4 regions of the Cytobacillus oceanisediminis genome follow, and region 4 is predicted to be linked to each of the others. Evidence: riboswitches for the same ligand, from Rfam matches in the RefSeq annotation. Region 4 holds a riboswitch; each other region holds the start of a gene.

What was found. A riboswitch is a leader RNA that binds a small molecule or an ion and turns the genes downstream of it on or off. The one in region 4 is predicted to bind thiamine pyrophosphate.
Region 1: it holds a riboswitch for thiamine pyrophosphate, as region 4 does, so the genes downstream of both, IRB79_RS03885 (thiamine phosphate synthase) here and thiT (energy-coupled thiamine transporter ThiT) in region 4, are expected to answer to the same signal.
Region 2: it holds a riboswitch for thiamine pyrophosphate, as region 4 does, so the genes downstream of both, IRB79_RS07880 (YkoF family thiamine/hydroxymethylpyrimidine-binding protein) here and thiT (energy-coupled thiamine transporter ThiT) in region 4, are expected to answer to the same signal.
Region 3: it holds a riboswitch for thiamine pyrophosphate, as region 4 does, so the genes downstream of both, thiW (energy coupling factor transporter S component ThiW) here and thiT (energy-coupled thiamine transporter ThiT) in region 4, are expected to answer to the same signal.

Annotation. Positions count from the first base shown of each region.
Region 1 is NZ_CP065511.1:748,512-753,115, reverse strand. Features, by position in the region: gene IRB79_RS03900 (thiazole synthase) at 1-599, opposite strand, end outside; gene thiS (sulfur carrier protein ThiS) at 601-804, opposite strand; gene thiO (glycine oxidase ThiO) at 801-1,940, opposite strand; gene IRB79_RS03885 (thiamine phosphate synthase) at 1,940-2,548, opposite strand; TPP riboswitch at 2,639-2,748, opposite strand; gene thiC (phosphomethylpyrimidine synthase ThiC) at 2,771-4,555, opposite strand.
Region 2 is NZ_CP065511.1:1,508,497-1,513,100, reverse strand. Features, by position in the region: gene IRB79_RS07890 (coproporphyrinogen III oxidase) at 1-987, opposite strand, end outside; gene IRB79_RS07885 (Cof-type HAD-IIB family hydrolase) at 1,240-2,106, opposite strand; TPP riboswitch at 2,335-2,437, shown strand; gene IRB79_RS07880 (YkoF family thiamine/hydroxymethylpyrimidine-binding protein) at 2,526-3,131, shown strand; gene IRB79_RS07875 (ECF transporter S component) at 3,133-3,729, shown strand; gene IRB79_RS07870 (ABC transporter ATP-binding protein) at 3,713-4,604, shown strand, end outside.
Region 3 is NZ_CP065511.1:674,799-679,402, forward strand. Features, by position in the region: gene IRB79_RS03430 (TVP38/TMEM64 family protein) at 1-44, shown strand, start outside; gene IRB79_RS03435 (PaaI family thioesterase) at 109-480, opposite strand; gene IRB79_RS03440 (alpha-hydroxy-acid oxidizing protein) at 669-1,778, shown strand; gene IRB79_RS03445 (DUF302 domain-containing protein) at 1,888-2,271, shown strand; TPP riboswitch at 2,341-2,457, shown strand; gene thiW (energy coupling factor transporter S component ThiW) at 2,569-3,057, shown strand; TPP riboswitch at 3,299-3,400, shown strand; gene tenA (thiaminase II) at 3,460-4,149, shown strand; gene IRB79_RS03460 (DUF1287 domain-containing protein) at 4,308-4,604, opposite strand, start outside.
Region 4 is NZ_CP065511.1:2,746,242-2,750,845, reverse strand. Features, by position in the region: gene IRB79_RS13930 (AAA family ATPase) at 1-1,695, opposite strand, end outside; TPP riboswitch at 1,961-2,063, shown strand; gene thiT (energy-coupled thiamine transporter ThiT) at 2,129-2,728, shown strand; gene IRB79_RS13920 (hypothetical protein) at 2,830-3,099, shown strand; gene IRB79_RS13915 (hypothetical protein) at 3,222-3,461, shown strand; gene qoxD (cytochrome aa3 quinol oxidase subunit IV) at 3,497-3,802, opposite strand; gene qoxC (cytochrome aa3 quinol oxidase subunit III) at 3,803-4,408, opposite strand; gene qoxB (cytochrome aa3 quinol oxidase subunit I) at 4,398-4,604, opposite strand, start outside.

The DNA.
Region 1 (4,604 bases), 2.0 Mb from region 4:
TCTGCTCCCAGCTCCATTGCCAATGCCGCATCTGCCGGGCTCCCAATTCCAGCATCCACAATAATCGGCACAGTAGCCTGCTCTGTAATAAATTGAAGGTTAATAGGATTAATGATTCCCTGCCCTGAACCAATTGGCGAAGCACATGGCATGACCGCATGGCAGCCTAGTTCTTCAAGTTTTCGAGCAAGCACGACATCATCAGAAGTATAGGGCAGAACAATAAATCCCTCGTCTAATAGGATTTCCGCTGCTTTTTTTGTTTCTATTGGATCGGGAAGAAGCGTTTTGCTGCATCCAATAACCTCAACCTTAATCATGTCGCAGAGCCCGGAAGCTTTGGATAGCCTCGCTATTCGGACAGCCTCCTCAGCTGTACTTGCTCCTGCCGTATTAGGGAGTAATTTATATTTCTTTAAGTCCAGCTTTTCCAAAAAGTTGGGCTGGTTCGCTTCAAAAATGTTCATACGGCGTACAGCAAACGTAAGCACCTCTGTTTCCGAAGCTTCAACAGCTTCCCTTTGCACATCAAAGTTTGGATATTTTCCTGTTCCGAGCAGCAGCCGTGAGTTAAATTCATATGGTCCAATTTTCAACAAATCATCCGCCTCCTACAAAGTGTACAATTTCGATTCGATCCCCATCTGACAGAATGGTTTCAGCATGCGTGGATTTATCCAAAATATGCTGGTTCAGTTCGACAATGACTACCTTTTGCTCCAAATTAAAGTGCTCGAGCAGACGTGAAACAGAATTAACTGTTTCCGGCAGCACCATAGCATCACCGTTAATGACAACATTCATAAAAGCACCCCTTTTGACGAATGGACTATGCATTCAAGGCGGGACAGCTGAAAAGGATTTGGCTGCTCCGTTTTTCCTTCGAGGATGTCTGCCATCAGTTCACCTGTTGCCGGGGCAAGGAGGATCCCATTTCGAAAATGGCCAGCGGCAATATATAGCCCTCTATAAGCAGGATGTTCGCCTAAAAAAGGCTGGCCATCAGCCGATTGCGGACGAATTCCTGTCCAGGCACGTTCCCATTCTGCATTCGCGATATCCGGAACCAGGTTTTGAGCCTTTTCCATCAGCAAGGATATCCCCTCAAAGGTCACCTTCTCATCAAATGAATTTACCTTAACCGTCGCTCCAACTACCAACCTCCCAGATTGCTTTGGAACGATATAGCATCCGTGTGAAAAGATTGTCCCCTGTACAAGCGGTTTTTCAATCTTGACCGAGAAGCACTCGCCTTTAACCGGAATAATGGGCAGCGCAAGGCCCGTTCTTTCAAGAATCTCCCTGCTCCAGGCCCCGGAAGCAATAATAACAGAATCTGCCAGAAATTCTCCCTGGCTGGTTCTGACCCCATAAACCTTTTCATCTTTTAAAATAAAATCTGATACATGCATATACTCATATATTTCTGCACCGAGGGCTATTGAAGCTTTTGCAAATGCAAGGGACAATTCATATGCCTGTACCTGTCCGTCATTCGGTATATACATGGCACCCCTCAATTTGTTTGATACGAACGGTTCACGTTTGATCAGGTCATCAATCGAAAACCATTCGGCCTGCTCATCCGCTTTTTGCTGGCTTTCAATCAATCTTTTTAATACCTGCTCCTCTTCTTTATTAGCCGCCACTTTATATACACCCTTATTTTGATAGCCAATATGCACTTGTGATAAGTCTTCCAGTTCAGGAATCAGGCTCCGGTACATGGAGCGGCTTTTGCATGCCAACTGAAATAGCGGGCCGTCTTCTGTCAGTTCCGTTTGGGCTCCTAAAATTCCAGCTGCTGCTCCGGAAGCCTTGCCGGCAATTTTCCCCTTATCCAAAACGGCCACTTTATACCCTCTTTTAGCCAGTTGAAATGCAATTGAGCTTCCGTTAATGCCACCTCCAACTATAACGGCGTCAAACATTTTCCTCACTATTTCCCCTCCTCATTTAATTTTTTTGAAAAGAGCTTTGCTGCCTCTACAGGGTCCTTTGCCTGCAAAATCCCTGACATTACAGCAATGCCATCTGCCCCCGCCTCCAAAACCTCAGGGACTTTCTCTGGTTTAATGCCTCCAATTGCCAATACCGGAATATCTACTGCCTTTTTAAGAGCCTCCAGTGACCCAGTACCCCTTGGCGGGACTCCCTTCTTGGAATCGGTTTTAAATATGTGCCCAAACAGGATATAATCAGCCCCCTGTTTTACAGCCTCTTCTGCTTCTTCAGGAGAATGTACGGAACATCCGATAGGCATTTCTAGAAAATGCGTTTTGACAACATGGACTGGAAGGCTGTGAAAAGCAAGATGTACACCCGTTTTACATGTCCATGCAACATCCACCCGATCATTTATAACAATTTTATGAATGGGGATTCCCTTATTACGAAGCAGCTTAACTCCTTCATATAGCTCCTTAGAGGTTCGATGTTTTTCCCTCAAGTGGAACTTGTCTGCAAAGGGTTCCACTTCACCTGCTATTTCAGCGAAGGCCTCTAGAGAAAGCTTTCCATCTGATATAACATGCAGCTGTTTTCTCATAGCGACTGCTCCCCTGCTATTTTTAGATTTTCTGCAAATAAAAAACCACCTTCTAAATAGAAAGCGGCGGTATGGGGCCCCAATAAATACAGCCCCGATACTCCACTTCCCTACGCTGGTATTCATGCCAGATCAGGTTCCAAGGGTCTTAAGCTTTTGCTTTAATCTCAGCCTGCAAACAGGCACCCCCAGCGGATATAATTTCTATAAACTATAAAAAGACTACTGATAAATGCTTCCCCCAGCCTTTTTAAATTCCTCAGCTTTTTCTTCCAGACCTTTCTGTATCGCTTCACCCGTGCCAAGCTTATGCTCTTTTGCATAATTCCGGATATCCTGAGAAATTCTCATGCTGCAAAACTTTGGCCCGCACATGGAACAGAAATGAGCTGTTTTAGCACCTTCAGCCGGCAGTGTTTCATCATGGTATTCCAAAGCGCGCTCAGGATCCAATGAGAGATTGAATTGATCTCTCCAACGGAATTCAAAACGGGCTTTTGACAGGGCATCATCCCTTTTTTGCGCTCCAGGATGTCCCTTTGCCAGATCTGCAGCATGGGCTGCAATTTTATACGTGATGACACCCTCGCGCACATCGTCCCTATTTGGCAAACCCAAATGTTCCTTAGGGGTAACATAACAAAGCATTGCCGTACCATACCAGCCTATCATGGCAGCCCCGATGGCAGAGGTAATATGGTCATATCCCGGGGCTATATCAGTCGTAAGTGGTCCAAGTGTGTAGAATGGCGCTTCTTTGCAGATCTCCAATTGTTTATCCATGTTCTCTTTGATTAAATGCATTGGAACATGGCCAGGTCCCTCGACCATTACCTGTACATCATGTTCCCAAGCAATTTTAGTCAACTCCCCAAGTGTTTCGAGCTCTGCAAATTGAGCCTCGTCATTTGCATCTGCAATCGATCCCGGCCGCAGTCCATCCCCCAGGGAGAAGGCCACATCATAAGCTTTCATGATCTCGCAGATTTCTTCAAAGTGTGTATATAAAAAGTTCTCTTTATGATGATGCAGGCACCATTGGGCCATAATGGATCCGCCTCTCGACACAATTCCGGTCAAGCGTTTTGCTGACAGCGGAACATACCTCAAAAGGACACCTGCATGAATTGTAAAATAGTCAACCCCCTGCTCTGCTTGTTCGATTAAGGTATCCCTGTATACTTCCCAAGTAAGATCCTCAGCAATGCCATTAACCTTTTCAAGTGCCTGATAAATGGGAACAGTACCGACCGGAACGGCGGAGTTTCTGATAATCCATTCACGTGTAGTATGAATATTTTTGCCTGTAGACAGATCCATAATTGTATCTGCTCCCCATCGGGTAGCCCAGGTCATTTTCTCTACCTCTTCTTCAATAGAGGATGAAACAGCCGAGTTTCCAATGTTCGCATTAATTTTCACGTGAAAATTCCTTCCGATAATCATTGGCTCTGTCTCAGGATGATTGATATTGGAAGGAATAATCGCCCGCCCTCTTGCTACTTCAGACCGCACAAATTCCGGTTCCATATTTTCCCGAATGGCTATAAACTCCATCTCCGGAGTAATAATTCCTTTTTTGGCATAGTGAAGCTGGGTAACATTCTTCCCTTTTTTCGCTCTCAATGGCTTGCGGTTTAAGCCAGGAAAGACCTTATGATTAGCACGCGGATCATTTTCGTCCCGAAACCCATTATCCTCGGGCTTCACTCTTCGGCCTTCGTACTCTTCAACATCCGCGCGTTCATGAATCCACTTTCTTCTTAATGCAGGAAGCCCTTTTTTTAGATCTGCCGTATATTGAGGATCCGTATAAGGTCCGCTCGTATCATATACGCGAACCGGCTCATTGATTTCTTCTCCAAAATTTCCGGTAGTGGGACTTAATTCTATCTCACGCATCGGAACCTTTATATCAGTCCTGGATCCCTCCACATATACTTTTTTGCTGCCAGTAAAGCTCGACATAATGGAAATGCTCTTCTGATTTAATGAACTTGCAGTCATTGATCATATCTCCCTTATTAAAAATGTAAGGACGAGACCTGGAACCAAG
Region 2 (4,604 bases), 1.2 Mb from region 4:
ATTCATTCCCATATTGCGAGCCAGATGGAATTTATCCACGGTTTCTTCCACTGTATGGTGGCGGCCAATGGCTTTCAGGGTCTCCTGAATATAGGACTGAGGATTGATGCTGATGCGGTCAATATTCCATTTTTTCAGCACTTCAAGCTTTTCAGGTGTGATTGTATCCGGACGGCCGGCTTCCACAGTGACCTCCCGTATGTTTTCTACTTCTGGAAAAGATTCATACATTTCTTCATAAAGCATATCCATCTCTTCCGCCGTAATGCTTGTCGGAGTACCTCCTCCATAATAGACAGTAGTAATTTTTACATCATTTTCTTTCAGCCACTCGCCAATTTTGCGCATTTCGTAATGCAGGCCGCCAAGGAATGAGTTTACAGAACCCTGCCTGCCATTAATCGCATATGCAGGAAAAGTGCAATATGCGCATTTTGTCGGGCAGAATGGAATGCCAATATATATGCTGACTTCATTTTTTAAGTCATAAAGATCCGGTACGACAGCAAGCTGCCTGTCTACGATATTCTGCATAAGCTGGATTTTTTCATCTGTAATCAAATACTCTTCCTTCAGCTGCTGATGGGCTTCATGGAGAGGTGTCTGATGCTGGATGGCACGGTGAAGCAATTTTGTGGGACGTACCCCAGTCAGAATTCCCCACTTTTGAATAATGCCTGTCCAATCCTGCAAAACAGTCAGATATACATGGGATACTGCATTTTTTATTTGTTTGAAATTCTCTTTTTCTGACTCAGCCGGAACGAATTCCTTCTCAAAATTGGCTGAAAGGTTCTTGCCATCTTTATCAGTAAGCTCTGCAATGGCTTTAATGTGTTTTCCATGTTCAAGCTGAAAATTAATTGTCAGATCAGCTGCAGCATTCTCACCCAGCGTCACCGCACATTCTTCAAAAAAGAGGTTCCCGATCAGCCGGAGCGGCCGATGGAACCGTTCATCCTGTATACCTAAAATTGAAATATTCAAATCGATCACCTTTTTTAGAAAATATATTAAATCTGCCGATGTCTTTGTTTTCTTAAGGCAGCTGCAAAGTGTCTATTTTTCATGTTGACAAACTTCTTTTAGTGTACAGAAATGGGGAAACAAGGTCAATATAAGGGGAATGATTCCTAATGGATTGTTTATATTATTCATGGTTCTTTTTTCTTTCTCCTTTGGCAATTTCACAAAGCAAAAAAAGAGCCGATTACCTAATCGAACTCTCTTTCATTGATTTTATTTTAATAGATTCATTTTCTTCAGGAAATCGATTGGATGCTGCTTCCGGAAATGTTCTTTAACCATGTAGCTTACGCCGTTCTGGTCATTGGATCGGGTCAGCCAGTCGGCTGCTTTTTTTACTTCTGCAGGGGCATTGCCCATAGCCACACCGAGACCGGCGGCTTCAATCATTTCCAGGTCATCTGCCGAGTCGCCTATAACGACCATTTGGTTTCGGGAAATTCCGAGATGTTCACATAAATAAAGCAAACCATTTAGCTTTGAAACTCCGGAAGGAACGATATCCATTCGCAGATCACTCAACTTAATGACTTCTACATTTTCAAACATGCCCCTAATGGCTGCCTTAGCATCCTCAAGGTCTTCTTTATCTTCAAAATACACTTCGATTTTTGGCGGTGTGACCGGCTCATCTAAAATGGTGTCACTTAATGAATCCACAAATTGCTGCGAGTAAAAAATGGGATCCCCGGTTGTAAAAACCGTTTTAGCAAGCATATTGGTATTTAGCTTGGTTTTGTTGGCAAGGGAATATTTTTCGTGCACCAGCCTGATTTGACAGGTAAAGCCTTCAAGCAGGCGCACGATTTCAAACGTTTCATCTTCCTGTATCCTTTTTACATATATCGGCTTTTCCTGAGAAGCTGCAATATAAGCCCCCCTGTGTGTGACCAGCAAAGAATTGATTTTCAATGCTTTGGCCGCTTTTTTCGCAGATGGAAAACTTCTGGATGTGACAAGTGTTACATAAATTCCTTTTTGCTGCACATATTCAATCGCTTCTTTTGTTGATTTATGAAGTCTTCCATTTGATTGGAGCAGTGTTCCGTCAATATTTAAAGCAAGCATTCTGTATATCATCCAATTTGCCCCCTATTCTCGGTGTAAAATTGTCCTATTACACTTTTATGAAGGGAAGGATTGGAATAGAACATGACATGGACAATGTAAAAATATTTTCATAGCATATCTGCTTAGTGACGGCGTTTATCTGTTTTCATAGATCATTTGATTTAAAGAATTATAAATTATTCATTTACAATTTGTATGCTCCGTATTAAGATGGAGTCAATAAAAACTGCATATCTTATTTTGCACTAGGGGAGCTTTAATGGCTGAGAAGAACAATCCGTTCTGACTCTTATCACCCGATCTGGATAATACCAGCGTGGGGAAGTGCAGGTGAACGGCTATCATTTCTAGTGTATTGATATCATTCAACTGCATTTCCTTATGGGAATGCAGTTTTTTATTTTTATTTAAAATAGGAGGATGGCAAAATGCAGGAAAATTTCTTATGCGGAACAAGTGAGATTACAGGTTGCAGGTTTTCAATTTATCCAATGACTGACAGGTTTGTGGATGTTATTTTATCTGCTCTAAAAGAAGTGGATACAAGCAAGGTATGGATGGAAACAGATGATGTAAGCACTTGTGTGAGAGGCAGGTCCATTCATGTTTTTGATGTGGTCAAAGCTATTTATCTTGAAGCTGTTAAGCATGGTGACCATGTAGTATTTAATGGCACTTTTTCAAATGGATGCCCTGGGGATACTGCCGGCGATGCTTATCTTGCTGAAAATGAGGAACGGGCGAATGAAGAAAAATCAGCAGGAATCAACCAGGAAGTCGCTGTACAGTTCGCACTTTATCCGATGGGGATTCCTGCATATATGAACGTCATTATGGACCAAGTCGAGCTCGCAAAGGATCAGGGAACATTTACTGAAGGTGTCCATTATGCTTCAAGATTAGATGGAGATGCACACGCTGTTTTTAAAACGCTGGAAGATGCTTTCGAAAGCTGTAAAAAAAGCGATTCTACTCATATTGTCATGACGGTGAATATGTCTGCGAACAGTCCTTCCAAGAAGGGGGCTATGTAATATGCTCGAAAAATGGAAGCTTCGTGAGGTCATTGTCCTGTCTGTTCTCGCAGTTGTGTTTGCAGTTGTGTACCTGGTGTTCATGCAATTTGGCAACGTGCTATATGGGATGTTCGGCTTAATTGGCTATGATCTGATTTTTGGCATTTGGTTTATTGTTTCGATCATCGCAGCGTATATAATCAGAAAACCCGGTGCAGCCTTTTTATCGGAAACCATCGCTGCAGCCATTGAAGTCATGATTGGCAATGCAGTAGGCCCTCGCCTGATTCTTTCAGGTATGATTCAGGGGATTGGAGCAGAAGCTGTTTTTGCGGCCACAAAATGGAACAATTACCGTACATGGGTTTTAATTGCTGCCGGCATGGGCTCTTCTGTTACAAGCTTTATTTGGGGCTATTTCATTTCCGGCTATGCTGCCCTCTCACCGGGTTATGTAACTGCCATGTTTTTTGTGAGACTGATTAGCGGAGCTTTGCTTGCTGGATTGCTAGGGAAATGGCTGAGTGAGAGTCTTGCTAAAACTGGGGCATTAAACAGCTTTCCTATCGGAAAAGAGCTGAGAAGGGAAAAATCCAAAAATGGCATTACAGCATAACCAGCCTTTATTAATAACAGAACAGCTGTCCTTCCGGCATGAAGATGTGAAGAATCCTGTTTTTAAGAATGTGAATTTCTGCCTTTATCCTGGGGAAGCTGTTCTATTATTGGGCCCCAGCGGCTGCGGAAAAAGCACGCTTGCTTTCTGCTTAAATAAATTGTATCCGGAAGCCGTTGATGGCGAACTGGATGGCACCATTTCTTTCAAGGGAAAGATGCTGGAGGAATTCCGGCACGGTGAAATTAATCAGCACATCGGCATTGTGTTTCAGGATCCTGAAAGCCAGTTTTGCATGACAACAGTTGAAGAGGAGCTGGCATTCGGCCTTGAGAATATGAAAACACCTCCTGAAGAAATTGAGAGCAAGATTGATGAAGCACTCGAACTTGTTCATCTTCTGCCATTTAAAAACGCCTTAATCCACACCCTTTCGGGGGGACAAAAACAAAAACTTGCCCTTGCATGTGTATTGTCATTAAAACCGGATATCCTTATTTTGGATGAACCGACAGCAAATCTTGACCCGGCTTCAGGCTATGAACTTACCCGCATCATCAAACAGCTTAAAGAGGAGCAATCCTTTTCCCTTCTAATAATTGAGCACAAGCTGGATGATTGGGTTGATTTGACCGACCGCTGCGTGGTGCTAAACCGGGATGGCGAAATTATATTTAATGGAAGCACGGCAGACTGCTTTAATAAGTATGCAGAAGAACTTCTGCTTGAGGGTATATGGCTGCCAAGCGCAGTAAGAGCAGGCCTATTAGGAAAAAAGGCAGGGATTTACAGTGGGCAAAAGCTTCCGTTAACTGATCGGGAATTAATTGCTGGATTTGTAGATCCCTCTGCTGCACTTCAGATATTAGATAACA
Region 3 (4,604 bases), 2.1 Mb from region 4:
TTTATAAAAAGAAGAAGAAAAGAAACTATGAGGATTGTCCGTAGTCTTAAAATGGTTCCTCCTATCGCTGTCAGCGAAACTATTCAGGCAACGATAGGATCAATCACTCTAGATAGATGCGAAGATTCCCGATGCTTTGGCAACCAGCTGATCCTGGTCGTTATAAATCAGGCAGTCTGTATGGTTGAGGGTGCGCCCTCTTTTCACAAGGTAAGCATTAGCGATAAGAAATTCACCTGTCGCCCCCTTTAGGAAAGTGACCTTTAAATCAGCCGTCACCACGGATTGCATCTGGTTTTCATCCGGCTCGAATATATTCCCCATCGCTACATCCGCAAGAGTGGAAATAATGCCTCCATGAACCAGCCCCGCGCTGTTAATAAAGAGCGGCTGGATTGGCAAAGTGACTTTCATATTGCTTTCACTGACTCTTTCGTAATGGAATTTCAGAAATTCATCAAAAGGCTGTTTAATTAGCATTTTGTACACTCCAATTTCATTAAGGTTAAAATGTTTATTCCCGATTTTTTGTGAAATCCCTGCCTATCGCGGCTAATTTGTATAGGAAAGGCTGCATTATTGCGAATTTATGATTTTATTACATGGTTTCATAAAATCTAAAAAAGTGTTATTATTTTCAATAAATTCAAAAAAAGGCAGGGCTGAATATGGCAAAAGTAGAGAATATTAGTTTCGCAGAAAACTTTCCTATTTCATTTAAGGAACTGGAAGAAGAAGCAGAGAAAGTGATGGGAGCTGGCGGATTTGGCTATGTCCAATCAGGAGCCGGAGGAGAAGAAACGCTGAAAAAGAATATTGAATCCTTTGCAAAATACTCAATTGTACCGAGAATGCTGAGAGGTGTTTCAGTGCCGGATATAAGTGTGAATTTATTTGGAAAAACGTATCCTTATCCAGTTTTCCTGGCACCTATTGGAATGCAGCGCCTTGAACACAGTGAGGGAGAGCTTGCATCTGCACGGGCAGCAGCTTCGTTTGGAATACCTTTTATCCAGAGCACGGTATCCAGTTATTCCATTGAAGAAATCTCTAATGCAACAGGCGCGAGCCCAAAATGGTTCCAATTATATTGGTCCAATTATGAAGATGCTGCGTTCAGTATGGTGCGCCGAGCGCAGGAATCAGGATATGAAGCCATTGTGTTAACAGTTGATACAGTGATGATGGGATGGAGGGAAGCGGATCTAAGAAACAATTTTTCCCCGTTAAAGCTTGGCTATGGAAAAGCAAATTATGAGAGCGATTCTGTCTTTATGGCCTCTCTCCATGACGATGATGTAGTTCAGGGAATCCTTGATAATATCCATCATCCAACATTGAGCTGGGAGCATATTGCAAGGTTAAAAGAGAAAACAAGTCTGCCGATACTATTAAAGGGTATTCTCCATCCGGAAGATGCCAGGCAGGCCGTTGAAAAAGGGATAGACGGAATCATAGTATCTAATCATGGCGGCAGGCAGCTTGATGGGGTAATTGCGGCGATTGATGCGCTGGGACCGATCGTGAAGGAAGTCAAAGGACGAATTCCAGTATTGTTTGACAGTGGCATTCGCCGCGGTTCAGATGTTGTCAAAGCTCTGGCATTAGGAGCCGACGCAGTTTGCCTAGGACGGCCGTATGTGTACGGTTTGGCCATTGGCGGGCAGGCTGGGGTTGAAAAAGTGCTTGCCAACTTTATTGAAGAAACGAAAGTGTCGCTGTCTCTGGCAGGGGTGGGGAGCCTAAAAGAGCTGGCAGGTCTGCAGCTAATTCGATAGTTTTTCATCTTTTTAAAAAAAGCCTGGTCAGTTGACAGTTCAGACTGTGTTTACTAATATACCTATAGGGGTACATGATTAATATGCCGACATTAAAGGAGATGCAGTCATGTTCGATTACACAGTTGAAACCGAAAAATCGATTGAAGAAGCAATATCCTCACTTGAGGGAAGTCTGAAGGAAGAAAAGTTCGGAGTTTTATGGCAGTTTAACGTTCAGGAGAAGCTGCAGGAAAAAGGATTGGAATATAACGAGGCCTTCCATGTTTTAGAGGTATGTAATCCAAATGAAGCACATCGCGTTTTAACACAGAATAAAATGGCCGGCTACTTCCTGCCTTGTAAAATTGTTGTGTATGAAGATGAAGGCAAAACAAAAATTGGCATGCCCAAGCCGACAAGCATGATTGAACTAATCAAAAACGAATCTGTTCAAAGCTTCGCAGCAGAAATTGAAGAGCGCTTAATCGATTGCATCAAGAAAAGTATTTAAGCAAAAAGATTGATGACAGTGCCGGAATAGTTTGTTATGCTTGAGATAGCTTATCAAACTAAATATCTATTCAACTACTAGGGGTGCCCCGAATGTGCGGGCTGAGAGGAAAGCGCGTTATAGCTTTCTGACTCTTATGGACCTGATCTGGTTAATGCCAGCGGAGGGAAGTAGGATTTGACTATATGTCGATTCATATACTAAACCAAGCCAGGTCCTTATGGGAATCTGGCTTTTTTGTATACATACTTCTCATCCTGATAAGCAATCAGGCGCCCCTTTAGAAAGGAGGTTTAGATGAACAGAACCCGATTGTTAACTACGATGGCTTTATTTGTGGCAATTGGGACACTGGGATCCCATTTGATCTGGTTTCCGGCAGGTGTAGCCAAGGCCTATCCGGTCCAGCATGCGGTAAATGTATTGGCAGCGGTGACGCTTGGACCCCTGCCTGCAGCAGCCGTGGCTTTTATGATTGGCCTGCTTCGTAATTTGCTTGGATTCGGGACGCTGCTTGCGTTTCCAGGCGGCATGATGGGTGCGTTTTTGGCAGGTGTGCTTTATTTGAAGTTCGGCCGGAAAATATGGGCTGCTGTTGGTGAGGTGGTAGGTACCGGCATAATCGGTGCATTGTTTGCAGTCCCATACGCAAAGGTTCTCATGGGGAGCGCAGCTGGCGCATTCTTCTTTGTACCGCCATTCCTGGTCAGCAGCATTGCCGGTGCGGCCATAGGCTGGATGGTTTTGGCGAAGGTTAAAGAGAAGAATTTGGTTCAGAATATGTGATGATTTTGGGCTGGCGAAGCTAGTTGAGTAAGCAGATAAGCGGAGTGCAGCATAGCAATCTGACTTTATGAGCGATTTTCAAGAGTTATGGGCGAAATCCAAAAATTTATGAGCGATTTTCAAGAGTTATGGGCGAAATCCAAAAATTTATGAGCGATTTTCAAGAGTTATGGACGAAATCCAAAATTTATGAGTGAAAAACGACAAGTTAGACAATCGGTAAAAAAATTAAAAAATGTTAGAAAACTGCTAGGGGCGCTACGGCTGAGATAAGGAGCTTTTCCTTTGTCCCTTGGAACCTGATCTGGATAATGCCAGCGCAGGGAAGCGGTGAGGACCTCGTTATATATCCTCATGCTTTTTCCCCGGCAGCTTCTGAATTTAATAAGGAGGCTATTTTTTATGACTTTTTCAGAGATTCTGCGCAAGGAAAATGAAGATTTGTTTCAGCTGATATTTGAACATCCATTTGTTCAGGGTATCGGGAGAGGGGATGTGCCGAAAGAGGCGCTGGCCCATTACATTAAAGCGGACTTTGAGTATTTGAATGCGTTCATGCATATTTATGGGATTGCCATTTCAAAGTCAGCAGAGCGTAAGGATATTGCTTATTTTAATCAGCAAATAGAATTTGTATTGAACAGCGAAGTACATCCCCACCATAATTTTTGCCAGCAGATTGGCGTGGATTACGAAGCATTGCAGGGTTATCCGCTCCCGCCAACAGCTGATCATTATGTTAAGCATATGATGTATCATGCCCACACAGGCGGCATGGGTGAAATCCTTTCTGCATTATTGCCTTGTCCATGGACTTATTGGGAGATTGGGCTTGAGCTCATGAAGCAATATGAGCCTGATGAGAACCATCCGTTTTATCCATGGATCTCTTTTTATGCAAATTTAAGGGTCGAGGCTGTGACCATGAATATGAGAAACCGTTTGGATGAGCTTGCTGATGCGGCATCACCGGAAGAAAGGCAGCGAATGAAGGACGCTTTCCGAAAAAGCTGCCAGCTGGAGCTTGGCTTCTGGGAGATGGCTTATACCTGCGAAGAGTGGCCGGCGGGCAATCCGGCAGCAGTAAGATAAGAAAAGCGCAAGCGCCTCGCTCAAAAAGGAACGCAGACTAAGAACGCCACGTCCTGTGGCAACGTCTGCATGACCCACATCCTCCCAAAAGCTGTCGCTTTTGGTCGTGCGATGTTTTTATACTTTCTTATTTAATAAGAAAAACGCCTGCATCTGCTTTATGGCAGCGCAGGCGTTTTTTCAAAATCCCATCTGTAATGAGCGGTAATAGGAGTCTTAAAAGAAGATAGTTTTACTTCTGCTGCAAATGGTGTGGAGTTATGTATGACGTATGGAATGCCATCTTTCGTCCGTTTGTCAGATATAATTGCAACATGGTCGAATTTAGGAGAAAGGAAAACCAAGATGTCACCCGGCTGCCATTGCTGAAGGTTCTTAACATCTCCTGGAATCAGCTCTGTTGTTAATGACTTTGCAAAGCGGCTAAAAAAGACATTCTGGTTTGGCACCCTCCT
Region 4 (4,604 bases):
AATCTCCTGGACTTCACTGCCTTCCAGAGTTTCTTTTTCAAGAAGGGCTTCTACCAGTGTTTCAAATTGGGTCTGATGATTTGCGATGATCAATTCGCATCTTTCCAATGCTTTTTGGAAAAGATCCTGCATTTTAGCTTCTTTTTGTCCTTTGTTAAAAGTAAGCTCAAAGCCGTTATCCAGTAACCCGGTATCAACCATTTGCTCTATGATATGCTTGGCCTGTTTAACATCACCGCTTACTCCAATGCTATGCTCGCCAAGAATCATACGCTCTGATACACCGCCTGCTAGTATCATGGCAACCTGGTCAATCAATTCACTTGAAGTCGATAAGTGAAGTTCTTTTTGTATAGGAGCTACATACCCAAGTGCTTCGCCACGCGGAATGATGGTTGCTTTTCGGACGGATCCGGGTTTTGTTAAAGCAGCCACTAATGCATGGCCAGCTTCATGTATGGCAACGCGCTGCTTCGTGCCGTGATCCTGTAAAGCCCGGGTGGTTGTTCCCAGAATGGTCCGGTCAAGCGCATAATCCAAATCTTCCTTTGAGATAATTTCCTGGCCGTTACGGACAGCTCTGCGGCTTGCCGTTTCAAAAAGGGAATGAAGATCTGCTCCCGAGAATCCAGAAGTGCTTTCTGCTAAATCGCCAAGTGTTGTCATGACATCCTCAGCAAGCAATCTATTTTTTGTGTGAATATTGATAATCTCTCTTCGGCCCTTTGTATCAGGAAGAGGGACATTGAAGGAGAAGTCAATCCGTCCGGGACGGAGGAAGGCTTCATCGAGCATATCCTTCCGGTTTGTGGCGGCAATAAATAGGATTCCATCATTGGAATGTCCGCCGTCCAGCTGGACTAGAAGTTCAGTTAATGTTTTTTCGCTTTCTTCTCCGCCATGCTGCTTTCTTCGGCCTGCCAGTGCATCTACTTCGTCAATGAAGACGACGGCAGGAGCATGCTTTCTGGCATTTTGGAAAAGGTTTCTTACTCGGGATGCTCCCACACCAACGAACAATTCATTAAAACCGGAACCGCTGGTTGAGAAAAATGTTGCTCCAAGTTCTTTAGCGATTGCCTGAGCCAGCAATGTTTTCCCCGTTCCAGGAGGCCCGTATAATAGAATTCCCTTCGGCGGCTTAATGCCCATTTTCAGAGAGCGCTCAGGTTCTTTTAATATTGAAAGAGTCTGCATGATTTCCTCTTTCATTTCTTCCTGAATTCCTCCAACATCTTCAAGTGAAATGGAAGGAAGGGGCTTTGGTTTAGAAACACTTTGCTTCATTGTATTTGTAGCACCCATTCCGCCTTTTCCTGACTTAAACAGGTAAATGCCAATGGCTATGAACAAAAGGACTACACCGCCCAGAATCCAAGGGGTATAAGGTCCTGTGGTTGCGAACGTATATTGTATATTATAGGTTTCTACTAATTTATCAACCATCTCACTGTTGGGAGGCACATGGGAGATGTACTCGCCATCAGGGGCTGTGATCAGCAGTTTCCCATTTTTAAATTCCTGTACTGCAACAGTCTTTCCATCCTGGGAGGCAATAATTTTTTCCACAGAAGAAAACGGAACTGTCACATCCTTTTTTCCTGCTTGTACGGTCCAAATAACCGCCGCCAAAATCACCGTGATCACAAATGCAATAGAAACAATCGTCGAAGGCTTCTTAAGACGTGATTTCAACTATTTCCCTCCTCATTGAACATACCTACATTATAAGGAAATAATATTGTTAATAACAGGGTTTTACTCTTTTTAAACGTTGTAAATTATGGAAAAATAATATAGTTTATAAGAAAGTGTGCTACAACAGCTAACAGATGGCATCAATATGTGAAAAAAATGTGACAAGCAGGGGGAAAACCTGGCATATAAGTTAAAAAGTTTTTTCAAAGAATCCTTTTCACAATGTTTCATTTCATATATACTAAAATCGGATAATTCAATAACGTGCCACAAGGGGAGCATTTTGCTGAGAGTGAACAGTTCGCTGTTCTGACCCTTTGAACCTGTTAGATAATGCTAGCGCAGGAATGTGGAATAAAAGGCGGAAGGAGATTTTCTGCCTGCATGTTCTCCCTTGGGGTATCGTCAACGATTAAAGGGGGATTTTTTTATGAAAAAATTAAGCTTAACCGCGATGATTGAAGCTTCATTTTTTGCAGCATTTGCCATCATTCTGGATTTTCTGCCATCAATCAAGCTGTCACCGTCTATTTCCATTTCTGCCGCGATGATTCCGATCTTTATTTTGGCTTTCAGGTGGGGTTTTAAGGTAAGCTTCATCGCAGGCCTCTTATGGGGAATTTTGCAGATTGCCATGGGAGATGCTTGGATTGCTACTCCGCTTCAGGCATTTATTGAGTACTTTGTGGCATTTGCCTGTATTGGTTTTGCCGGTTTGTTTTTCCGCCCAATTCAATATCAGCTGCGCAGGGGAAACAAGAACAAGGCATTGGGCTGGATAGTTTTAGCTGTGTTTGCCGGAAGCCTTGCCCGGTATTTCTGGCATTTCATAGCAGGTGTATTTTTCTTCGGAAGCTATGCGCCAGAAGGGATGTCGCCTGTATTATTCTCCTTCATGGCAAATGGCGCAACAATGCTTGGTGCTGCAATTCTTTGTTCCATTTTAACAGCATTAATCATTTCTTCGGCACCTAGATTAATCATGAGAAAATCGGATGAAATTGTTCAATCGCAAAAACATGCTTCCTAATTAAGATCAGCCTCTTTGAATATATTTCAAAGAGGTTTTTTCATATTTTAGGAAATTGCTCCTGAAAAATGGGTATATTACTCAAAAAGGGGAGTGATTGTTTGTCAAACACATTGCAGGGTAACATCATTACAGGTGTCTTTGATGCAGAAACCAGTGCCTTTGAGATTCAAAAAGTTAAAAGCTTCACCACCCAGTCGATCCTCAACAAAAATCAATGTGAAAATTTGTATAACTATTTATCCCTCCATGAGGAGGATGAGGGAGGACAAATTATTACACTGTACGATCAAATGCCGTTAATGCTGACCAGGCAGGAAATATGCAGTTTAAAGAAAGATTTGGAGAACATTAAAAAACTATATCAGTAGAAAATTGCTTTGCATCTTGCAAGGCTTTTTTTCTTTTTCAATTTAAATTTGACAGATTTGTGACAAAAAGTTTGACAAATTTGTGAACATAGTTAGAATATTAAATAAAAGGGGATGAAAACATGACATTAAAACAGCAAAAGGTGCTTCACTTTTTTAGGAATATTACAGCAGCCGGTATACTTTTAGGATTAATTGTCTTTATTTCAAGCTTTTTTGTAAGCGGTCTCACAGGGCAATATGTTTTATCAATCGGCTTAAGCATTATGGTTTCTTCCATGCTGATATTTGGTTTTGGCTTTTTTATCAACGTAATGGAGGAAATGACACAGGGAAGCAAAGGAATCAGACAATACAAATAAAACCGGCCTCCAAATAGGAGACCGGTTTTTTGATATTAATGAGCAGCGTGCCCAGAAGTCAGAACCCAAATAGAACCCACTACAATAACGATAACCATAAATACGGCATAAATCATATTTACTAAGTTCGTCTTGCCGTCTTCGCCTTCTCTTAAGTGCATGAACATGAACAGCTGCATGCCAGCCTGAATGACAGCCAGTGAGCCGATAATCCACATGATCACTTTAAAAGAGAGGTTCGTTTTTAGGGCAATACCTGCTGCTGCAAATGTCAGCACAAGGGAAACTACAAATCCAATGACATGGCTTATCGGGAAGCTTTTTGATTGATGATGTTCCATTTAAGCCACCAGTCCTTTCAGATACACGAATGTGAAAATAAAGATCCAGACTACATCAAGGAAGTGCCAATAAAGGCCGATAATAAACGTTTTTCTTGCAGTAGTTGGGGTAAGGCCTCTTTTTAAAAGCTGGATGATGACCATAGTTGCCCAGCCAATTCCCAATGTTACGTGAGCTCCGTGTGTTCCCAGCAAGACAAATAAGCTGGACAGGAACGCACTTGTCTGCATCGTTGCGCCTTCATGGGCATAATGGATAAACTCATTAATCTCCATGAATAGGAATCCTGCGCCAAGAGCAAGGGTAATCACCAGCCAGGTAATTAGCCCCTTCAGGTTATGGCGGCGCATTTCAAAAATGGCGATGCCCATTGTAAAGCTGCTTGTCAAAAGGAGGACTGTCTGAATCATGACATCCTTGATCACAAAAATATCTTTATGTGTAGGTCCCCCTGCATAGCGTTCATATAATACTCCATATACTCCGAACAGAGTGGCAAATAGAACGATTTCAGCGCCAAGGAAAACCCAGAAGCCAAGAATATTCATCCGGTCCTGCTCAGTTTGATATTCAAGGGGCAAGGAAGTATCCACTTTAGCTGACATGATCATGCACCTCTCCTTCTGTTTTTCTCCAGGCATTTTCAATTCTGTGAATTTCATCTTTTGTAACATGGAATCCTTCGTTGTAATCGAATGAACGGATGATCAATCCAGCAAAAATGCCGATTGCAGCAACAGCCGCAGCGATATGCCATTCAAATACAAGGAGGAAGCCTGCGATGCCGAAGATGACACCCAT